DNA from 2 places in the Acidovorax sp. GW101-11A03 genome. Region 2 is predicted to be linked to the other one. Evidence: predicted binding sites of a transcription regulator. Region 2 holds the regulator's gene; the other holds the start of a gene.
What was found. The regulator sigma-54, encoded in region 2, starts transcription at its own class of promoters, with help from an activator protein. The targets are predictions, from matches to a motif close to TGGCANGNAANCTGCTTT.

Region 1 (11,456 bases), on a different contig from region 2:
GTACCGATGCGACCTCTGATTACGATCCCGAAGGGCTGGTTTTGCGGGTTCAGGGCATTGACTGGCCCTACCATGCAAAGGCCTATGTGCTCCTGAACAAGCCTGCCGGGACCGAATGTTCCCAGAAGCCATCCACCTATCCCAGCATCTACACGCTGTTGCCCGCGCCATTGCGGCAGCGGCCTACAAAAAGTGCGGTGCAAGGGGTTCAGGCTGTCGGACGTCTCGATCAGGACACCACCGGCATGCTGCTGCTGAGCGATGACGGGCAGTTCATTCACCGCATGAGTTCGCCTAAGAAGCACGTGCCCAAGGTCTACCAGGTCACAACCAAGCACCCTGTGGATGGTGCCCAGGTGACCCAGTTATTGGCAGGAGTGGTGCTGGATGACGATCCCAAGCCGGTTCGCGCAGCAGGTTGCGAGGTGGTTGGCAGCCACCGCCTGGACCTGACCCTGACAGAAGGCAAGTACCACCAAGTCAAGCGCATGCTGGCTGCCGTGGGCAACCGGGTGGAAGGGCTGCACCGTTCCAGAATTGGCGGCATGGATTTGCCTGCGGACCTGGCCCCTGGTGCCTGGCGCTGGCTTGGCGAAGATGAGATGCAGCTCTTGACCCAGGTTGGCTGAAGGAGGGGCAGGGCAGTTCCCCATCAGTGCATCGCGCTGGGTGGCAGGGGCCCGGGGTAGGGCGAGCCGATCGAAGAGCATATTGGTGCATGACCTTGATCAATGTTCATGTTTGACGCGCTGCGTTACTCCTGCAATCGCCGGGTACGGGTGGGCGGGACGCTACACTCACAGGCTGTGTTGAAAGTGGCTCTGTGAAGATTTTTTCGATTGCACGTACATGTGTTGCCCTGTGTGGGCTGTGGCTGTCCATCGGAGGCGCGGGTGCTTCAGTGCCCCCCCTGTTTGTTCTCAATTCGCTGGAGGCCAATGTCAGTGTCATTGACCCGGCGACCTGGACGGAGACAACCCGGATCCCTACGGGCAAAGAGCCGCACCACCTCTACCTGACACCGGATGAAAAGTCGGTGATCGTGGCCAATGCTTTGGGCGACACGCTGACGTTCATTGATCCGCGCACGGCCCAGGTACAGCGTACGGTGCGCGGCATTGTGGACCCTTACCACCTCCGCTTCAGTCCCGATATGAAGTGGTTCATTACCGCCGCGAACCGGCTGAACCATGTGGACTTTTATCGCTGGGATGGCAAGGACCTGACGCTGGTGCAGCGTGTGGCCACATCGCGCACGCCCAGCCATCTGTGGATCGACAGCCGCAGTACCACGGTGTACGCCACCATGCAGGACAGTGATGAGTTGGTGGCCATGGACCTCACCACCCAGACCATCAAATGGCGCATCAAGACCGGCACCATGCCGGCGGATGTGTACGGCAGTCCCGACGACAAGCGCTTGTTTGTCGGCTTGACCGGCAGCGACAGTGTTGAAGTGTTTGATGTCTCGGGGCGTGAGCCGGTCAGCGTTCGGAAGATCAAGACCGGCAACGGTGCCCATGCATTTCGCGCTGCCGGGGATGGCCGCCATCTCTATGTGAGCAACCGCGTAGCCAACTCTATCAGCAAGATCGACATGACAACTTACCAGGTGGTCGAGTCGTACCCCGTGCCGGGTGGCCCCGACTGCATGGATGTGTCTGCCGATGGACGCTTCATTTACGTGAGTTCGCGTTGGGCCCGCAAGCTGTCGGTGGTGGATACCGAAGCCAAGAAGGTCGTGCGGCAGGTCACGGTGGGCAAGTCACCCCACGGCGTCTGGACCTTGCACCACGCGCCGCGTTGAGGGCGAGGGTGAAGGCCGTGCGCGCAAGGCTGGGCCACAAACCAATGTCTGGGTGGCAGCTTGCTATATTATTTGTAGCTATAGCCGCATGCCCATCGGGCGCAAGCGCCCAAAATGATTGCAAGCAACCCCTGTATTTGACGTTCGACACCGGTCACATGGAGGTGGCGCCCCTGGTGGCCGATGTGTTGAACCGCCAGCAGGTGCGGGTGACTTTTTTTGCGGCCAACGAACGGACCAAGGAAGGCGACGGCAGCCTGGGCGACCACTGGGCGCCTTGGTGGCGTGCGCGCGCGGCCGAGGGCCACGAATTCGCTTCGCACACTTGGGACCACACCTACTGGCGTGCGGATGTGGGCACGGCGCAAGCTCCGGTGTTTCGCGTGCGCCCTTCAGCAGGTCCCCGGGAGGGGCAGAGCTTTCAGATGTCGGCTGCCGAGTACTGCGCGGAGATTGGCCGTGCTGCCGATCGCCTGAAGGTGCTGACGGGCAAGACGCCGCTGCCTCTGTTCCGCGCGCCCGGAGGAAAAATATCCCCCCAGCTGATCGCCACCGCGCAGGCCTGCGGTTATGCGCATGTGGGCTGGTCGCCCGCAGGCTTTCTGGGGGATGAGCTGCCCAGTGAGAGCGCCAGCAATGCGGCCCTGCTGCGCAAGGCCTTGCGTGATGTGCGCAGCGGCGACATTCTGCTGGCGCACCTCGGTATCTGGTCGCGCAAGGACCCGTGGGCGCCAACCGTGCTGGAGCCCTTGATCGTGGGCCTCAAGCAGCAGGGTTTCTGCTTTCGGACCTTGCGGGAGCATCCCCAGTACGGGGTGGCCCGCTGATGGACAACAGGGCGGCGGGTTGCGCGGATGCCGATGCAGGCGCTTGCTGCGCGGCCCGCTGTAGCGCTGGCATGGGAGCATGATGTGATGGGATCGCTAGGCAGTTGGTTCGATGGCGTGCAGCAGTGGCTGTTTGAGAGCGTGCTGCAGCCGCTGATGTTCTCGCTGGGCCTGAGCAGCGTGTTGGAGTCTGGCTATGAGGCCGCAGGCTGGCTTCTGGTGGGATTGCTGCAGCTGGCGGTGATCGTTGCCGTGATCGGCCCGATGCAGCGCCTGTGGCCGGTGGAGCCGGTGACCAACCGAGCCACCATCCGCACCGACATCCTTTACACGCTGATCCACCGGCTGGGCGTTTTCCGCCTGGCCTTGTTCTTCACGGTGGACCCGCTGGCCGACTCTCTGTTTGGCGCCTTGCGCGTGGCGGGGGTCAGCACCTTCCAGCTGGATGGCGTCTGGCCGGGGATCACGGACATCCCCTGGGTGAGCCTGCTGCTGTACCTGGTGGTGTTCGATTTTGTGGACTACTGGATCCACCGGGGCCAGCACCACTTCGAATGGTGGTGGCGCCTGCATTCCCTGCACCATGCGCAGCAGCAGATGACCATGTGGAGCGACAACCGCAACCACCTGCTCGACGACCTGCTGCGGGACACGATTCTGGTGGTTGTTGCGCAGGCGATTGGCGTGGCCCCGGGACAGTTCATTGCCATTGTGGCCATCACCCAGCTCAGCGAGAGCTTTCAGCATGCCAATGTGCGCCTGTGGTTTGGCCGCTGGGGCGAGCGCCTGTGGGTCAGCCCGCGTTTCCACCGCCTGCACCACAGCATTGGCATTGGCCATGAAACGGTGAAGCCTGCGGTGGCTGCAGCCGATGGCGTGAAGTCCGAGGGGCCCCGCGTGGTGCTGGGCGGCCACAATTTCGGGGTGCTGCTGCCCTGGTGGGACATGCTGATGCACACGGCCAACTTCGAATGGCGCTTTGACCCCACCGGCGTGCGCGACCAGGTCGAGCCCGATGCGAAAGGGCGGTTGCGCGACTACGGCCAGGGGTTCTGGTCTCAGCAATGGCGGGGTGTGCTGAGGTTGTTCGGCAAAGCCTGATGTGTCTCCCCCCATAGGCACCCAAGGTATGCTTGCCGACATGGGACTTCTGCTTGACTCTTTCTGGCGCGCTGCGGTCTATTGCCTGCGGCCGCGTGTTGTGGCCCTGTCGGTCTTGCCGCTATTGCTGATGGTGGCTTTGGCACTGGGCCTGGGTTATTTCTACTGGGATGTGGCGGTTCAGGGCATGCGCGCAATGCTGGATGCCTCCACGCTGCTCGCCAGCGTCTGGAGCTGGCTGCAGGGCTGGGGCCTGGGGGATGTGACTGCCGTGATGGCCCCCCTGATGGTGGTGCTGGCCGTGGCGCCCGTGCTGGTGGTGGTGTCGCTGCTGGCAGTGGCCGTGCTCATGACACCCGCCCTGGTGGCCTTGGTGGCCGAGCGGCGGTTTCCCGATCTGGAGCGCAAGAAGGGCGGCTCCTTCATTGCCAGCGTGGCCTGGTCGGTGGGCTCCACCCTGCTGGCGCTGGTGGCCCTTGTGGTGTCGGTTCCGCTGTGGCTGGTGCCGCCGCTCGTGCTGGTGCTGCCGCCCCTGATCTGGGGCTGGCTCACCTACCGGGTCATGGTGTTTGATGCTCTGGCCGACCATGCCAGCAAGGAAGAGCGCCAGGAGATCTTCCGCCGCCACCGCAGCAGCCTGCTGGGCATTGGCATCATCACCGGCTACCTGGGGGCGGCGCCCAGCATTGTCTGGGCGTCCGGGGTCGTGTTTGCAGCGGCCTTTTTCATCCTGGTTCCGCTTGCCATCTGGATCTACACCCTGGTGTTCGCGTTCTCGTCGCTCTGGTTTACCCATTACGGACTGGCAGCGCTGCAGCGCCTGCGTGCCGAGTCTGCCGGGCTGGCGCCCGTGGTTGTCACTGCCGATGTGGCCGATGTCGCCGCGCCTCCTGCGGTGGTGGCTCCTGCGTTGCCTGTGGCATCCTCTGCGACCGCCTTGCCTCCGGCTCCATCTTCGACCTCCGAGAATCCAGCACCATGACCCCCACCTTCGGCCTCATCATCGTGGGCGATGAAATCCTGTCGGGCAAACGTGCCGACAAGCACATGCCCAAGGTCATTGAGCTTCTGGCGGCACGGGGCCTGTCGCTGGCCTATGCGGACTATGTGGGCGATAGCCCTGACCGCATCACGGCGACCCTGCAGCGTGCGTTTGCATCGAGCGACGTGGTGTTCTCGTGCGGCGGGATTGGTGCCACGCCCGACGACCACACGCGCCAGTGTGCCGCCCGCGCCCTGGGGCGTGAACTGCTGCTGCACCCCGAGGCCGAGGCCCTGATCCGCGAACGCATGCAGGACGTGGCGCGGGAGCAAGGCGTGCCCTACGAGGCCGACCGGCCCGACAACATCCATCGGCTCAACATGGGGGTGTTTCCGGCAGGGGCCCGCATCATTCCGAATCCCTACAACAAGATCCCCGGCTTCAGCTGCGAGGGTGCGGGCGGAGGGGCCGTGCATTTTGTGCCGGGCTTTCCCGTGATGGCCTGGCCCATGATCGAAGGGGTGCTGGAGCGGCACTACGCGGAATTCTTCAATCGCACGCCCCAGACCGAGCAGTCGGTGGTGGTCTACGGCGCCATGGAGGCGGCGTTGACGCCTCTCATGGAGCGCATCGAAAAAATGCATCCGCTGGTGCGGGTGTTCAGTCTCCCCAGCGTGGATCATCCACAATACGGGCGGCATATCGAGCTGGGCGTCAAAGGGCCGGCACTCTCGGTTCCTGCTGCATGGCAGGATCTGAAACAAGGGTTGCACGAATTTGGTGCAAATTGCGGCCCTGAATTGGTGCGCAATCTGTGATGTTCAGGCTTGATCCAAGGATTGCACTGTTTTGGTGCTTTTTGGCGGATGCCGTGCCAACCCGTAGTCTGCGGCGCTCCTTCATAGTGCGGTAGTGCACTCGGCTGGCACGCAAACTGCTTTTATTTCGGCAAAATCTTTTTTCAACAAGCGCTTTACCCAGGAGAACCTGATGGCCAAGACCGTTGCAGACGTGATGAAGATGGTGAAGGAAAACGAAGTCAAGTTCGTTGACTTCCGTTTCACCGATACCCGTGGCAAACAACAGCACACCACGGTGCCCGTCTCTCACTTCGACGAAGACAAGTTCACTTCGGGCCATGCCTTTGACGGCTCGTCGATCGCCGGCTGGAAGGGCATTGAAGCCTCCGACATGCAGCTGATCCCCGACCCGAGCACGGCCAACATCGATCCTTTCTTTGAAGAAACGACGCTGATCCTGACCTGCGACGTGATCGAGCCCACCGACGGCAAGGCCTACGACCGCGATCCCCGCTCCATCGCCAAGCGCGCTGAAGCCTACCTGAAGGCCTCCGGCCTGGGCGACACCGCCTACTTCGGTCCCGAGCCAGAATTCTTCATCTTCGACGGCGTGCGCTGGAGCACCGAGCCCAACAACACGTTCTACGAAATCGAAGAGTACGAAGCTCCCTGGAACACCGGCGCCAAGCTCGAAGGCGGCAACCGTGGCCACCGTCCCACCGTCAAGGGCGGCTACTTCCCCGTGCCTCCCGTTGACAGCACGCAAGACATGCGCGCCGAGATGTCCCTGATCCTCGAATCCCTGGGCATCCCGGTCGAAGTGTTCCACCACGAAGTGGCGGGCGCTGGCCAGAACGAAATCGGCACCAAGTTCAGCACGCTGGTCGAGCGCGCCGACTGGACCATCCTGCAGAAGTACGTGATCCACAACGTGGCCAACGCCTATGGCAAGACCGCCACGTTCATGCCCAAGCCTTACCACGGCGACAACGGCTCCGGCATGCACGTGCACCAGTCCGTCTGGAAGGACGGCAAGAACCTGTTCGCTGGCGATGGCTATGCTGGTCTGTCGGACTTCGCGCTGTACTACATCGGCGGCATCATCAAGCACGCCCGTGCCCTGAACGCCATCACCAACCCCGGCACCAACAGCTACAAGCGTCTGGTGCCCCACTTCGAAGCCCCGGTGAAGCTGGCCTACTCGGCCAAGAACCGTTCTGCCTCGATCCGCATCCCCTACGTGGCCAACCCCAAGGGCCGTCGCGTGGAAGCTCGCTTCCCCGATCCACTGATGAACCCCTACCTGGGTTTCGCAGCCCTGCTGATGGCCGGTCTGGACGGCGTGGAAAACAAGATCCATCCCGGCGAAGCCGCCACGAAGGATCTGTACCACCTGCCTCCAGAAGAAGACAAGCTGGTGCCCACCGTGTGCCACAGCCTGGACCAGGCCCTGGAGCACCTGGACAAGGACCGCGCGTTCCTGACCAAGGGTGGCGTGTTCACCGACAGCATGATCGACGCCTACATCGATCTGAAGATGAACGAAGTGACCCGCTTCCGCATGGCCGTGCACCCTGTCGAGTACGACATGTACTACTCGCTGTAATCGTCTGCCTGCAGACCATTGCTCATAAAAAGGCGGCGCAAGCCGCCTTTTTTCATGGGGCCGAGTACATCTTCATGCCCGTGGCGGAACCAAGGTGGCGGGTGTTGCATCCTTGGATAAACCCCTGCCCAGGTCTGCCCTTGCTCGATTGGCGATGTGTGGCGATTGGTGGATACTCCCTTCTCTCCTGCATGTCCGTGCGAGGAACCTGAATGAAAAAAACGCTCTTCACCCTGCTCCTCATTGCCTCCACGCCTTTTGCAACGTGGGCACAAGACCGCATCTATCGCTGCGGCAACGAATACACCAACAACGCTACCCAGGCCAAGGAGCGCGGCTGCAGGCTGGTGGAAGGGGGCAATGTCACCGTGGTGCAGGGCACCCGGCCTGCGTCGGGCGCGGCGCCTGCCCCCTCGTCTTCTGCGGGTGGCGGGGCAGCCGCGTCGCCTTCCTCGGCCCCCAAGGTCAGCTCCAACGACCAGAAGGCCCGCGACTCTGATGCGCGCGCCATCCTCGAGTCGGAACTGCGCAAGGCCGAAGCGCGCCATGCCGACCTCGTCAAGGAATACAACAACGGCGCCCCTGAACGCAATGCGCTCGACCTGCGCAACCCCCAGCGCTACACGGAGCGCACCGCCGAACTCAAGGCCAGCGTGGCCCGCAGCGAAAGTGACATCGCCGGCATCAAGCGCGAGATCGCCCGCCTGCCAGCGCCCGCCAACTAACCAACAACCACCCCCTGCGTGTGAGTGTCCCTTCATCCCCTGAACTGCCCGGCACCGACACCGGGCGTTTTCATTCGCTGGACCTGATGTCCACCCTGGTGGCTGTGCTGCGCGCTCATGATGGCGCTGTGCAGTTTGCCAACGCCGCCCTGGAAAACACGCTGGGCCTGTCGCGCCGCACACTGGAAGGCGCGGACTTCTCTACCTTCTTCACCGACCCCGCCTTGCTGCAGACCGCCCTGGCGGGAGCCCGGGGCAAGGACTTTGCCGCGCTGCGCTACGAAGCCAGCCTGAAACGCCTGCACCAGGAGCCCGTGCCCGTGCATGTCAACGTGGCCGATGCCGAACAGGTGGGCGAAATCCTGGTGGAGCTGTGGCCGCTGGAGCAGCAGGCCCGCCAGGACCGCGAAGAGCGCCTGCGCGACCAGGCCCAGGCCAACAAGGAGCTGATCCGCAACCTGGCCCACGAGATCAAGAACCCGCTGGGCGGCATCCGGGGCGCAGCGCAGCTGCTGGAGATGGAGCTCGACAACCGCGAGCTCACCGAGTACACCCAGGTCATCATCCACGAGGCCGACCGCCTGCAAAGCCTGGTGGACCGGCTGCTCGCGCCGCACCGCCATCCGCACCTGGTGGGCGATGTGAACATCCACGAGGTGTGCGAGCGCGTGCGTTCGCTGGTGCTGGTCGAATACCCCCAGGGCCTCAAGGTCCAGCGCGACTACGACACCTCCATCCCCGAGTTCCGGGGCGACCGCGCCCAGCTCATCCAGGCGCTGCTGAACATCGTGCAAAACGGCGCCCAGGCGCTCACCGACCGCATTGCTGCGGGCGATGCCGTGATCACACTGCGCACCCGCGTGGCCCGCCAGGTCACGTTCGGCCGTCAGCGCTATCGGCTGGCACTGGAATTGCATGTCATCGACAACGGACCGGGCGTACCCGATGCCATCAAGGAACGGATTTTTTATCCACTGGTGTCGGGGCGGGACGGCGGATCAGGGCTGGGGCTGACGTTGGCGCAAACCTTCGTGCAGCGCCACCACGGGTTGATCGAATGCGACAGCGTACCGGGTCGCACCGACTTCCGCATCCTGATCCCGCTGCCTTGACAACCACGCACGACGGTCCCTGACACGCAACCACAGGGAAGGTTAGAAAAACATATGAAGCCGATCTGGATAGTAGATGACGACCCCTCGATCCGCTTCGTCCTGGAGAAGGCGCTGGCCCGCGAGAACCTGCCCACGCGCAGCTTCACGCACCCCCGCGAAGTGCTGGACGCACTGGCCGATGTCACCGCAGGCGACCCTGCCCGCCAGGGCCCCCAGGTTCTGGTGAGCGACATCCGCATGCCCGGCGGTTCGGGCCTGCAGCTGCTGGAGAAGGTGCGCGAGCTGCAGCCCGGCCTGCCCGTCATCATCATGACGGCGTACTCCGACCTCGACAGCGCCGTGTCGGCCTTTCAGCGCGGCGCGTTTGAATACCTGCCCAAGCCTTTCGACCTGCCCAAGGCAGTGGAACTGATCCGCCGCGCGGTGGAAGAAAGCCAACGCGAAGAAGTCACCGAAGAACGCCAGACCGCGACCCCCGAAATGCTGGGCCAGGCGCCCGCCATGCAGGACGTGTTCCGCGCCATCGGGCGGTTGTCGCAAAGCCAGGTCACGGTGCTCATCACCGGCGAATCGGGCTCGGGCAAGGAACTGGTGGCGCGTGCGCTGCACAAGCATTCGCCCGTGGCAGACGGCCCCTTTGTGGCCATCAACACCGCAGCCATCCCCAAGGACCTGCTGGAGAGCGAACTCTTCGGCCACGAGCGCGGCGCCTTCACCGGCGCGCAAACCCAGCGGCGGGGCCGCTTCGAGCAGGCCGAGGGCGGCACGCTGTTCCTCGACGAAATCGGCGACATGCCGTTTGACCTGCAGACGCGCTTGCTGCGCGTGTTGTCCGACGGCCAGTTCTACCGCGTGGGCGGCCATGCGGCTGTCAAGGCCCATGTGCGCGTGATTGCTGCCACCCACCAGAACCTGGAGCAGCGCGTCAAGGAAGGCGGCTTCCGCGAGGACTTGTTCCACCGCCTCAACGTGATCCGCCTGCGCCTGCCCGCGCTGCGCGAGCGGCACGAAGACGTGCCCATGCTCACGCGCCACTTCCTGCAGCAAAGCGCGCGGCAGCTGGGCGTGGAGCCCAAGCGCATTGCCGACTCGGCGCTGGCGCGGCTGGAGCAGTTCGCCTTTCCCGGCAACGTGCGCCAGCTGGAGAACATCTGCCACTGGCTCACGGTGATGGCACCCGCGCAGGTGATCTCCCTGCAAGACCTGCCCCCTGAAGTGCTGGAGGCCCCGGTCTACCAGCCGCCGGTGCGCGCCACGCCGGGCGCAGAACCTGCGGCTACGGTCACATCCATGCCCGTGGCGCCGTTGGCCGCGGTGGTGCCCGTGGCGCAGGCCCCTGCCGCGCCGCAGCCTGCGTCCGACATGGTGGGAGGGCTGCACCACCCTGCGGTGCCTGCGCCCATGCCTGCCGCCGCGCCATCCTGGTCGGCCGATGCGGCGGCAGCCGCCGCCCCCGCTGCGACTGTCCACAGCTGGGAGCAGGCGCTGGAAACCGAGGCGCAAAAGCTGCTGGCGGGCGGCCAGCCCGAGGTGTGGGATGCGCTCACGCGGCGCTTTGAGTCGCGCCTGATCCGCACGGCCCTGGTGGCCACCCATGGGCGCCGCATGGAAGCCGCGCAGCGCCTGGGTATTGGGCGCAACACCATCACGCGCAAGATCCAGGAGCTGGGGCTGGACGCACCCGACGAGGCGTGACTGCCCGCGTCGCGGCTGCATAGCCGGATTGAAAAGAGCCCCTGGCCGCGGCAAGCTGCCAGGGGCTCTTTGACTTGGGTGATTCAAAAATCAAGGAAAAAGAGGCCGTTTGCGCGCGCCCCTATTGCCTTTATAGCTATTGAATCAGTAGCAAATCAACCCAGGGTCACCACCACCGGTGTGTGGTCGCTGGGCTGCGGGTTCTTGCGTGGGGCGCGGTCCACCACGCAGGCCGTCACCGTGGGCTTGAGGGCCTCGCTCACCAGAATGTGGTCGATGCGCAGGCCCCGGTTTTTCTGGAAGCCCAGCATGCGGTAGTCCCACCACGAGAAGCTCTTGTCGGGTTGCTCGAACATGCGGAACGCATCGGTCAGGCCCAGCCCCAGCAGCGCCTGGAAGTGGTTGCGTTCTTCGGTCGTGTGGTGGATGGTCTCGCGCAGGCCCTCGGGGTCGTATGAGTCGCGGTCTTCGGGGGCCACGTTGAAGTCGCCCACCAGCACCAGGCGCGGGTGGGCGGCCATCTCTGCGCGCACCATGTCCTGCAGCGCCTGCAGCCAGCGCATCTTGTAGGCAAACTTTTCCGAACCTGGTTCCTGGCCGTTGACGAAGTAGCCGTTGAGCAGGCGCAGGGGGCCTGCCGGCGTGTCCAGCGTGGCGGCGATGACGCGGGCCTGCTCGTCGCCAAAGGCGGGGATGTTGCGCACCACATCGCGCAGCGGGTGGCGGCTGAGGATGGCCACGCCGTTGTAGGTCTTCTGGCCAAAGGCGGCGGCTTCGTAGCCGGCCTCTTTCAGGGCG
Region 2 (11,456 bases):
GCACGGCCTGGGCCACGCCTGCGCGCTCGGCGTTGCGCTGCGCAAAATCGACCATGCGGAAGGCCACATCACTGCCAAAAATTGGCACTGCGCTGGTCTGTATTGCGCTTTCAGCTTCGTTTTTGATAGCAGTCCAGACATGCGCCTGGAACGGCAGCAGTTTCTCGAACGCAAAGCGCCGCAACATGCCTGCGGGGATGCGGCACGCGATCTGCGCGGCCTCGACCACGATGGTGCCGCTGCCGCAGCAGGGGTCGTACAGGGGCAGGGGGTTGTCGCCATGCGGGTCCCAGCCACTGGCGGCGATCATGGCGGCGGCCAGGGTTTCCTTCAGGGGCGCATCGCCCTTGTCCTCGCGCCAGCCGCGCTTGAACAGCGGCTCGCCGCTGGTGTCGATGTAGAGCGTGGCTTCGTCGGTGGTCAGGTGCAGGTGGATGCGCACATCGGGCCACTGGGTGTTCACATCGGGCCGCACGCCGCTCTTGTGGCGGAAGCGGTCGGCCACCGCGTCTTTCACCTTGAGGCCCGCAAAGTTCAGGCTCTGCAGCGGGCTGTGCTGGGCCGTCACTTCGACCTTGAAGGTCTGGCGCGTGGTGAACCAGATCTCCCAGGCCACATCGCTGGCCATGTTGTAGAGGTCGTTTTCAGATCGATACGGGCGGTGCGCCAGCTGCACCAGCACGCGCTGGGCCAGGCGGCTGTGCAGGTTGAGCTGCATGGCCTGGCGCCACGAGGCGCGCAGCAGCACGCCGCCCCGGCCCACCAGCAGGTCTTGCCCCGTGAGGCCGGTGATGCCATGCACCTCGTCGGCCAGAAAGCCCTCGACGCCCGCAGCGCAAGGGAGGAAAAGTTGGAGTTGGTTCATGTCGATGGGGAGGATACGCGCTCGGGCACGGCGGGGGAACCGGGCGCCCCCGCACGGGCCAGCAGCAGCTGGCGGACGGAGTCAGGGATCAGCGCCACTTTGCGATCGGCCTTGCCAATGAAGACGATGCCGATCTTGCCGCGCGCCACTTCGCGGCCGGAGGTCTTCTCGGTCATGCAGAACACCAGATCGAAGCCGTAGCGGTTGAAGTCCGAAGGCGCCATCTCCACCCGCATGGTCTCGCCATGGAAACCCTCGGACTTGTACTGCGCCACGATGTCGCCCACCACGATGGACAAGCCGCCCACGTCGGCCTCGGGGTAGCCCAGCGACTGGAAGAAACGCACGCGCGCTTCTGACACCAGAGTGAGCAGCTGCGCGTTGTCCAGGTGCCCGCCCTGGTTCACGTGGCTGATGTAGATCTGCAGCTCGGTGGCAAAGCCGAAGTGCGGGGGGAGGTCAAAAACAATGCGGGCCATGGTGGCGGACAGAGGGGTAGGAGAAAAGGAAGCGAAGAGCGCGAGCCCGCGCGGGGAGTGGTGCGCGGCGTGTGCCGCAGGGTGCTTGCAGGGCCACCGGTGGCGGGACGGCTCACCACGCCAAGGCGCCATGGATCGCAATGCGGGTTGGTGGCACAAGGATCTTGCAGGCCCCATGCCCCTTGTCTCGTATGCTCTCGGGCAGCGGATTTTACCGGAGCCCCTAATGCGCCCTTTTTATCGGACCCTGCTGACCGTGCTCGCACTGGCCGCCATGCCCTGGGGCGCAGGCGCCCAGACACTCTACAAATCGGTGGGTGCGGACGGCAAGGTCGTGTACAGCGACAAGCCCCCGGTGACAGGTGCCGTGGAAAAGACGATGAAGCTGGAGAACCTGCCAGTGAGCGTGGTGCCGGGCGCTTCGCCCGCGCCCGCCAAGCGTGCTTCTGCACCAGGCGACCCTGGAGGACCGCTTGTCATTGCAGCCCCGCCGAGTGGGGTTGTACTTTTTACGGCCAGTTGGTGTGGCTATTGCAAAGCCGCCAAGACCTATCTGAATCAAAAGAACATTGCATACCGAGAACTGGACGTAGACACACCGATAGGCAAAACCGCCTTTGCCGACATCGGCGGAAGAAGTGTGCCTTTGCTGATAGCTCCCAGACAGCGGATTACGGGCTTCACCGCCCAAGCATACGATTCAGCCTTTGCAGCACGCCAACAATAGAAAACCCCTTCGCTTGGCGCCGCGAGCAGCCTCTGCGCGTCGCTTCTTCATAGCGCCTTGCGCAGATTCGCCGGCGCAATCTTGAGCGCTTCGCGGTACTTCGCCACGGTGCGGCGTGCGCATTCAATGCCCTGCTCCTTGAGCATCTCGGCGATCTGGCTGTCCGACAGCGGCTTGGTGGGGTTCTCTGCCGACACGAACTGCTTGATCAGTGCGCGCACAGCGGTGCTGGACGCATTGCCACCGGTCTCGGTGCCCAGGCCAGAGCCAAAGAAGTACTTCAGCTCGTAGGTGCCGATGGGCGTGGCCATGTATTTGGCCGTGGTCACGCGGCTGATCGTGGATTCGTGCAGGCCCAGTTCGTCGGCGATGTCGCGCAGCACCAGCGGGCGCATGGCCAGTTCGCCGTGGGTGAAGAAGTTCTTCTGCCGCTCGACGATGGCGCGCGAGACGCGCAGGATGGTGTCAAAGCGCTGCTGGATGTTCTTGATGAACCAGCGCGCCTCCTGCAGCCGCTGCTGCATGCCCTGGTGGCCTTCGCCGCCCTTGTGGCCGCGCAGGGCGCCGGCGTAGATGTCGTGCACGCGCAGGCGGGGCATCACGTCGGGGTTGAGCTGCACGATGAAGTTGTGCTGGCCGTCCCGCCCGTTGGCACGCCCGGCTTTGCGCACGATCACGTCGGGCACGATGATGTTGCGCTCCACATCGACGAACTTGCGGCCGGGGCGCGGCTCCAGACGGGCGATCAGTGCCATGGCGGCGCGGGTGCGCTCTTCGCCGTCGCCACAGAGCTGCGTCAGGCGGCGGATGTCGCGGCGGGCCAGCATCTCCAGCGGTTGCTGGCAGATAGTGAGCGCCGTCTTGACGGTGTCGGGGTCGGCCTCTTCGTCGGCGTCCAGCGCCTTGAGCTGCAGCGTGAGGCATTCGGCCAGGTTGCGCGCGCCCACGCCCGTGGGCTCCAGGCTTTGCAGCAGGCGCAGCGCCACGGTAAAGCGGTGCACCAGCTCTTCGATCTGCTCCAGGTCATCCGGCCCGGCCAGGGCGGTGGCGAGTTCTTCGAGCGGCTCTTCGAGGTAGCCGTCGTCGTTCAGGGATTCGATCAGGAAGCGCAGCGCGGCGCAATCCACCTCGGACAGGCGCAGCGACAGGGCCTGGCGGTGCAAAAAAGCGGTGAGCGATTCATGCGAGCGGGCCAGTTCGGTGGCATCAGCGTCGTCGCCTTCCGCATCGTTGCGGGTGCGGGCCGGGGCGTCGCCGCCCCATTCGGCGTCGTTGGGCGCCATCTCGACCGTGCCGTCGCCGCTCCAGTCGGGTTCGTCGACGCCAGGGCCTGGCGTTTCGGCATCATTTGGGCCTTCTGCGCCCGCTGCGCTTGCGCTTGTAGCTCCTGAAAATATAGCATCATCAGCGCTGTATTCGTCGGCTTGCGCGGGGGCGTCGGCGGTTTCCAGGCCAAACTCCTCGCGCGGCGCCTCTTCGGCTGTGCGTTCGAGGAACGGGTTCTCGTCGAGCATCTGCTCGACTTCCTGCGAGAGTTCGAGCGTGGACAGCTGCAGCAGCCGGATGGACTGCTGGAGCTGGGGGGTCAGTGCAAGGTGCTGCGAGACGCGCAGCGACAGGCCAGGCTTCATCACATGCGGAAATGTTCGCCCAGATACACCCGGCGCACTTCGGCGTTGTCCACGATCTCGGACGGCGTGCCCTGCGCCAGCACGCGGCCATCGCTGATGATGAAGGCGTGATCGCAGATGCCCAGGGTTTCGCGCACGTTGTGGTCGGTGATGAGCACACCAATGCCGCGCGCCTTGAGGAAACCGATGATGCGCTGGATCTCGATCACGGCGATGGGGTCGATGCCTGCAAAGGGCTCGTCCAGCAGGATGAAGCGCGGCTGTGTGGCCAGGGCGCGGGCGATCTCCACCCGACGGCGCTCGCCACCGGACAGGGCCATCGCGGGCGAGGCGCGCAGGTGCTGCACGCGCAGCTCTTCCAGCAAGGCCGTCAGGCGCTCTTCGATGGCCTCACGCGAGAGCGGCTGGCCGTCGTCGCCTCGCTGCAGCTCCAGCACGGCGCGCACGTTTTCTTCGACCGTGAGCTTGCGGAAGATGGAGGCTTCCTGCGGCAGGTACGACAGCCCCAGCCGCGAGCGGCGGTGGATGGGCATGTGGGCCACCGAATGGCCGTCGATGCGGATGTCGCCTGCATCGCTGCGCACCAGGCCCACGATCATGTAGAACGAGGTGGTCTTGCCCGCACCATTGGGGCCGAGCAGACCCACGACCTCGCCTTTTTGCACGACCAGCGATACGTCCTTGACGACCTTGCGGCTGCCGTACGACTTGGCCAGGTGCTGCACCTCCAGGCGGCTGCCGGCCTGGGTGTCAGGGCCGGGATGAACGGGCACCGCGCTCACTTGGAGCCGCCACCAAGGCTGTTGCTGGGGCGCAGCACGGGTGCCGCGCCGGGTGCTGCTGGTTCCGGCGCCGCAGCACCTGCGGGCGGATCCTTGGGTGCCAGCACCGCGCGCACGCGGTTGCCGGGGGCCGGGGCATCGCCCGCCGCATTGGCGGCGGGGGCACGCTGGCCGTCCACGGTGAACACGTCGGTGAGGTTGTTGTAGACGATCACGGCACCGGTGATCTCATCGCTGAGTGCGGCACCCCGGTAGCGGCGCAGCTCGGCGCGGGTGATGAAACGCACGTTGTCGGCCTTGCCGTCGTACTCGATGACTTCGCTTTCGCCTTCGATGTACTCGTCGGGGGCGCCGGGCAGGGTGTCGCGCTTCTGGCGGAAGAAGGCGCGTTTGCCGGCTTCGGCCGTGACCACGCCAAACTGGTAGCCATCGGCATCCTGGCGCACATCCAGCCGCGCGCCGCGCAGCACGATGGTGCCTTTGGTCATGACCACGCGCCCCGAGAACACGCTGGTCTGCTTGAGTTCATCGTGGCGCAACGCGTCGGCCTCGATGTTCATGGGCTTGGCGCGGTCGGCTTTTTCAGCGTGGGCCACGCCATGAAGGCAGGCCAAGGCCGCGAGCAGGAGGGTCGGAAGGAGGCGGTGGTTCATAGGGCACGAATCTTGCAGTTCATTGTAGCCATCCCCACGCGCCCTCCATGAAGAAAGCCCGCATCAGCGGGCTTTCTTCGCGGGCATCCAGGGCCTTTGGCGCGTTGCAACCTGCGCCCAGGGCGGCCCGGGGCTTACTTTTGCTTGACCAGCGCTTCCACCACCTGCAGCACGTTCTGCATGTTGCCGGCCATGGTGCCGTCCGTGTAGAACTTGCCCGCCACGCCCATGGAGGGCACGCCTTCCACGCCATAAGCGTCCTGCAGTTGCGAGGCGCGGCGGACCTGGTTGGAGACGGTGAACGATGCGTAGACTTCCTTGAACTTGGCGGCATCTACACCCTGCTGGGCCACCCAGGCAAAAATCTCGTCGTCCTTGGCGAGCTTGACCTTTTCCACATGGATCGCGCGGAACACCTTGGCGTGCAGGGCTTCGAGCTTGCCCATGCCTTCCAGGGTGTAGAACAGCTTTTGCTGGGGCACGAAGCTGGCATTGAAGGCTACGGGCACGCGGCGGATGAAAAGATCCTTGGGCGCGGCCTTGACCCAGGCGTCAAGCGTGGGTTCGAACACATTGCAGTGGGGGCAGCTGTACCAGAAGAACTCGATCACATCGACCTTGCCGGCCGGTGCATCGGGCGTCACGGGCTTGTCCAGCCGCTTGTAGTCCTTGCCCTCCTTGAACTGGCGGGCCTGGGCCAGCGCAGGGGTGGCGACGGGCAGCGTCAGGGCGGAAGCGGCGACTGCCGAGGCAGCGGACAAAGAAAACTCACGGCGTTTCATGGCAAAGACTCTCCTAGTTCAGGTCTGGGGGATGGGAGCCATGCCCCCGCAAAAAGTTCAGCGCCCGAAGTCTGACGCATCAGCGCTGCACGCGCACCAGCGCCGATTCCAGCCCGGCGCCATCGAGCTTCTCCTTGAGCTGCTCGGCATCGTCGCGCTTGGTGAACGGGCCCACCCGCACGCGGAACACCGCCCGGCCATTTTGTTCACGCTCGCTCACGCGGGCTTCCCAGCCCATCATGGCCAGCTTGGCGCGCTGGGCATCGGCATCGGCCTGGGTACGGAAGGCCCCGGCCTGCACAAAGTAGTCGAACGGGTCCACATTGCCCTTGGCGGCGGCCTTGGCCACGGCCAGGTCACCCAGCGGGTCGGCACCTGGCTTGGATTCGGCCTTGGCGGCCTCGGGCTTGCTGGCGCCGGGCTTGGGGGCAGATGCCGCAGCCCGCACCTCGGGTGCGGGCGATGCGGGCGTGGTGGCCGAAGCGGGCGCAGACGCCGCAGCCGCCACGGCGGGTGTGGCAGGCCGGGCCGGGTTCTTGCCATACAACGGCGAGTTCGGGTCCCAGTTCTTGTTCTTCTGCGACTCGGCGGCATCCATGTCGGCCGTGCGCCCGCCGCCCTTGTTCAGAAAAGGCACCGGCACCTTGGTCACATACACGGCCACCGCCAGCGCGGCGCCCAGGCCCACGATGACGCCGACGATAAAGCCGACAATGGTCCCGCCCGTCTGTTGCTTTTTCATATTGGTAGTAACTGCTTACATTCTGGCTGGAGCTGACACGCCCAGCACGGCCAGGCCATTGTGCAATACCTGGGCGGTGGCAGCGACCAGCGCCAGGCGCGCTTTCTTCACCACTTCATCGTCCACCAGGATGCGCTCGGCATCGTAATAGCTGTGGTAGCTGGCAGCCAGGTCACGCAGGTAGAAGGTCACGTCGTGGGGGGCCTCGCCGTCGGCGGCAGCGGTCAGCATCTCGGGGTATTTGGCCAGCTGCAGCATCAGCGCCTGGGCCTGCGGGCCTTCCAGCGCCGACAGGTCCACGTCCTTAAGCGCAGCCACATCACCCCCACCCGCCTCTTGCCACGCCCGCAGCACCGACTGGATGCGCGCGTGGGCGTACTGCACGTAGTACACCGGGTTGTCGTTGTTCTGGGCCACGGCCAGGTCCACGTCGAAGGTGTACTCGGTGTCGGGCTTGCGGCTGAGCAGGAAGAAGCGCACCGCATCCTTGCTGGTCCACTCGATCAGGTCACGCAGCGTGACGTAGCTGCCCGCGCGTTTGCTGATCTTGACCTCTTCGCCGCCCTTGACCACGCGCACCATGGTGTGCAGCACATAGTCGGGGTAGCCCTGCGGAATGCCGACGTCGGCCGCCTGCAGCCCGGCGCGCACGCGGGCGATGGTGCCGTGGTGGTCCGTGCCCTGGATGTTGACGACCTTGGTGAAGCCGCGCTCCCACTTGGCGATGTGGTACGCCACATCAGGCACAAAGTAGGTGTAGGTGCCATCCTGCTTGCGCATCACGCGGTCCTTGTCGTCGCCGTAGTCGGTGGACTTGAGCCACAGCGCGCCGTCCTGCTCATAGGTCTTGCCGTTGGCGACCAGCTTGTTCACCGTGGCCTCGACGCGGCCGCTGGTGTACAGGCTGGACTCCAGGTAGTACTCGTCGAACTGGAGGTTGAAGGCCTGCAAGTCTTTATCCTGCTCGTTGCGCAGGTAGGCCACGGCAAATTGGCGGATGTTGTCGTAGTCCTCCACATCGCCATTGGCCGTGAACTCACGGTCATCGGCCTTCACGGTGGCCTTGGCCTTGAAGGCCTCGGCAATGTCGGCGATGTAGTCGCCGTTGTAGAAGTTCTTCGCCAGCGGGTTCTCGCTGTCGGTGGGCCAGCAGTCGTCGCCGGGCTTGAAGCCCTTGGCGCGCAGCTGCGTGCTCTTGGTCAGCGTGTCGATCTGCACACCCGCGTCGTTGTAATAGAACTCGCGGTGCACCTTCCAGCCCTGGGTGCTGAACAGGTTGCAGATGGCATCGCCCAGCGCGGCCTGGCGGCCGTGGCCCACGTGCAGCGGGCCCGTGGGGTTGGCCGAGACGAACTCGACCAGCACCTGCTGGCCGTTGCTGGCCTGGTAGCCAAAGCGCTCACCCGCAGTCAGCACCTCGCGCACCACCTCTTGCTTGGCAGCAGGCTTGAGGCGGATGTTCAGAAAACCGGGCCCGGCAATCTCGATGGCATCGACCCAGCGGGTGAATGCAGGCGTGGCCTCCAGGGCCGCCTTGAGCTGTTCGCCCAGAGCGCGCGGATTGAGCTTGAGCGGCTTGGCCAGCTGCATGGCCGCTGTGCAGGCAAAGTCGCCATGCGCGGCCACCTTGGGGGATTCAAAGGCCGCCTTGGCGCCAGCACCGGGGGAGAGGATGTCCAGCTCGGCCGCAAGCGCGGCCAGCAGATCGTGTTTGACAGAAAGCATCGGGGGATTTTACGGGCCGGGCCGCACCTGCCCCGGCGGGCAGGTACATGGCGCACTTGCCCAGCACCCCGCCTACCCCTGCCCCATGTCGCGCGCAGCCAGGGCGCAACAGATTGTCAGGAATTCTTTCCACCCGTATCGGCGAGTCAGCCGCGCGCGCTTCCGGTACGTTGTAATCGGGCAATCCGACGCAGGTTGCGTCTGATGCCATCTACCAACGGAGCCCCCATGAAGAAGCTTCTCACCCTGTCTGCCCTGAGCCTGGTCCTTTCGTTCGGCGCTGCGCACGCTGCCGACACCCCCGCCAAAGCGGCCGCCGCCGCTCCTGCTGCCACTGCGGCCTCTGCCGCACCGGCGGCAGAACCTACCAAGCAGCAATCCAAAATGGCCACCTGCAACAAGGAAGCGGGCGACATGAAGGGCGACGAGCGTAAGGCCTTCATGAAAACCTGCCTGAGCAACAAGCCCGCCACGCAGCAAGACAAGATGAAGACCTGCAACGCCGACGCCACGGCCAAGACCCTCAAGGGCGATGAGCGCAAGGCCTTCATGAGCGAATGCCTGAAGAAGTAAAGCGGCCACACACCTTGCGCCCCGACACAGGGGCGCAGAAGTAAAAAAGCCCGCAGACCACCGGCCTGCGGGCTTTTACTTTTTGGACGCCCGGGCTTACCAGCCGCGCGCCCAGAACACCGCAATCACCGCCACCACGGGCAGCACATGCGACTGGATCATCACCAGGCGGCGCACCTTGGCCACCTCGTGCGCGGGCGGCAAGGCCCCCGTGCTGTGCAGGTTCTGGCGCCAACGGCGAAACGCAGCCGAGGGCACAAACGACAGCAGGACCATGGCCAGCACGATCGTGATCTTGATATGGAACAAGGGCTGCGACAGGTACCACGAGGCCCCTTTCACCCCCCAGATCACCCGCGCCAGGCCACTGCCGATCATCACCGCCCCCGCCACGCCATAGATCACATCCAGCCGGGCCAGGCGCTCAACCACGGCGGCGTTGAGCCATTCGATGCGGCACAGCGCCGCCTGGCTCGACAAGAAGACCACAAAGGTCAGGATGGCCAGAAGGTGCAGGGCGGCCAGAACGGCTTCGAGGGTCATGGTCAGTTTCCTTGGGACTTGGTTGCGCGTCGTGATTCCGACAGGCAATCAGGGAAGATCAGCCGCCATTGTCCATGGTGGCCCAAGGTGCGCCTGCCAAAAGAAAAACGGCGCACGCCATGGGGCCTGCGCCGTACCGAGCGAAATCCTGCCTAACCGGCGGATCAGGCCACCGTGCGGGCCACCGCGCCCACCGGCACATCCGCAGGCGCCACCGAGGCAGCGGCAGCCGGCACAGCAGCGGGCAGCGGGTGGCCGTTGAGTGCGGCGTCCAGACGCTCAGTGTCCAAAGCGTTTTCCCAGCGCGACACCACCACGGTGGCGACTGCGTTGCCGATGAAGTTGGTCAGCGAGCGGCATTCGCTCATGAAGCGGTCCACACCCAGGATCAGCGCCATGCCGGCTACCGGCACTTCAGGCACCACGGCCAGCGTGGCGGCCAGGGTGATGAAGCCCGCGCCCGTCACGCCCGCTGCGCCCTTGGACGACAGCATGGCGACGAGCAGCAGCGCCACCTGGTGACCCAGCGTCAGTTCGGTGTTGGTGGCCTGGGCGATGAACAGCGCGGCCAGCGTCATGTAGATGTTGGTGCCGTCCAGGTTGAAGGAGTAGCCCGTGGGCACCACCAGGCCCACCACCGACTTGCTGCAACCGGCCTTTTCCATCTTTTCCATCAGCGAGGGCAAGGCGGATTCGGACGACGAGGTGCCCAGCACCAGCATCAGCTCGGCCTTGAGGTAGCGGCACAGTTTGAACACCGAGAAGCCACACAGGCGCGCCACAGAGCCCAGGATCACCACCACAAAGAGCAGCGAGGTGATGTAGAACGAGCCCACCAGCCAGGCCAGGTTGACCAGCGAGCCCAGGCCAAACTTGCCAATGGTGAACGCCATGGCGCCAAACGCACCCAGTGGCGCGGCCTTCATCACGATGCCCACCACCTTGAACACGGGCGTCGTCAGCGCATCCAGAAAGTTCAGCACCGGGCGGCCTGCCTCACCCACCATGGCCAGGCCAATGCCGAACAGCACGGCCACCAGCAGCACCTGCAGGATGTTGTCGCCCACAAACGGGCTCACCAGCGTCTTGGGGATGATGTCGAGCGCAAAGCCCGTGAGCGTCATCTCGTGCGACTTGGCCACATAGCCCTTGACGGCGGCCTGGTCCAGGTCGGCCACATTGATGTTCATGCCCGCACCGGGCTGCACCACGTTGGCTACCACCAGGCCGACCACCAGGGCCAGCGTGGAGAAGAACAGGAAGTACGCCATGGCCTTGCCAAACACGCGGCCCACGGTGGAAAGCTGCGACATGCCCGCGATGCCGGTCACGATGGTCAGGAAGATCACCGGGGCAATGATCATCTTCACCAGCTTGATGAACGCATCGCCCAGCGGCTTGAGCGCTTCGCCATAAGCGGGCTCAAAATGGCCCAGCAACACGCCCAGGACGATGGCGAGCACCACCTGGAAATACAGTTGGCGGTAAAACGGCAGCCGCACGGGGTGCGCGGTGGGGGCTGAAATGGCGTGCATGGGGTTGTCTCCTGAAATCACGGGGCTGCACCAGCGGGGTGCAGCCGGTGCGCGTTGAGGGTGCCGTTTGTACCGCTGCACTTTGTTTCAGCCGATAACCTATTGGTATTAGTCGCCCGGCGCCCCAGAGGAGAGCATCCGCGCACCATCAGGGTAATTACCTAGCCCCGGGAGCCCCCCAGACCGGGTGCGGCACACTCCCCACCTGCACCAGACTGGCTCCAGAACCCCGCTTTTTCCCATGCCCACGCCCCGCCTTCACCAGTTCTGGACGCTGCTGATCCTGCTAGCAGGCACCGCGGCCAGCATGTTCGCGGCCGGCCAGTGGGCCTGGCACCGGTCCTTGTTGGACGAAAGCGAGAGCGTGCAGCGCCAGCTGGCCCTGTACGGGCAGACGCTGGCCCAGCGCATCGACCGCT

Region 1: the regulator sigma-54 is predicted to act here: its motif matches at 5,641-5,658, upstream of glnA (type I glutamate--ammonia ligase).

The regions. Positions count from the first base shown of each region.
Region 1 is NZ_JBWKZU010000090.1:337-11,792, forward strand. It holds gene AC07Z7_RS23145 (16S rRNA pseudouridine(516) synthase) at 1-629, shown strand, start outside; gene AC07Z7_RS23150 (YncE family protein) at 824-1,807, shown strand; gene AC07Z7_RS23155 (polysaccharide deacetylase family protein) at 1,852-2,634, shown strand; gene AC07Z7_RS23160 (sterol desaturase family protein) at 2,722-3,735, shown strand; gene AC07Z7_RS23165 (EI24 domain-containing protein) at 3,764-4,717, shown strand; gene AC07Z7_RS23170 (competence/damage-inducible protein A) at 4,714-5,535, shown strand; gene glnA (type I glutamate--ammonia ligase) at 5,708-7,123, shown strand; gene AC07Z7_RS23180 (hypothetical protein) at 7,336-7,848, shown strand; gene glnL (nitrogen regulation protein NR(II)) at 7,935-8,960, shown strand; gene ntrC (nitrogen regulation protein NR(I)) at 9,015-10,658, shown strand; gene xth (exodeoxyribonuclease III) at 10,814-11,456, opposite strand, start outside.
Region 2 is NZ_JBWKZU010000002.1:12,389-23,844, reverse strand. It holds gene AC07Z7_RS01375 (THUMP domain-containing class I SAM-dependent RNA methyltransferase) at 1-865, opposite strand, end outside; gene AC07Z7_RS01370 (acyl-CoA thioesterase) at 862-1,344, opposite strand; gene AC07Z7_RS01365 (glutaredoxin domain-containing protein) at 1,571-2,071, shown strand; gene AC07Z7_RS01360 (RNA polymerase factor sigma-54) at 2,119-3,702, opposite strand; gene lptB (LPS export ABC transporter ATP-binding protein) at 3,702-4,484, opposite strand; gene lptA (lipopolysaccharide transport periplasmic protein LptA) at 4,481-5,137, opposite strand; gene AC07Z7_RS01345 (thiol:disulfide interchange protein DsbA/DsbL) at 5,272-5,919, opposite strand; gene AC07Z7_RS01340 (SPOR domain-containing protein) at 5,999-6,661, opposite strand; gene argS (arginine--tRNA ligase) at 6,677-8,386, opposite strand; gene AC07Z7_RS01330 (PsiF family protein) at 8,615-8,959, shown strand; gene AC07Z7_RS01325 (DUF2214 family protein) at 9,056-9,502, opposite strand; gene AC07Z7_RS01320 (dicarboxylate/amino acid:cation symporter) at 9,667-11,037, opposite strand; gene AC07Z7_RS01315 (hybrid sensor histidine kinase/response regulator) at 11,279-11,456, shown strand, end outside.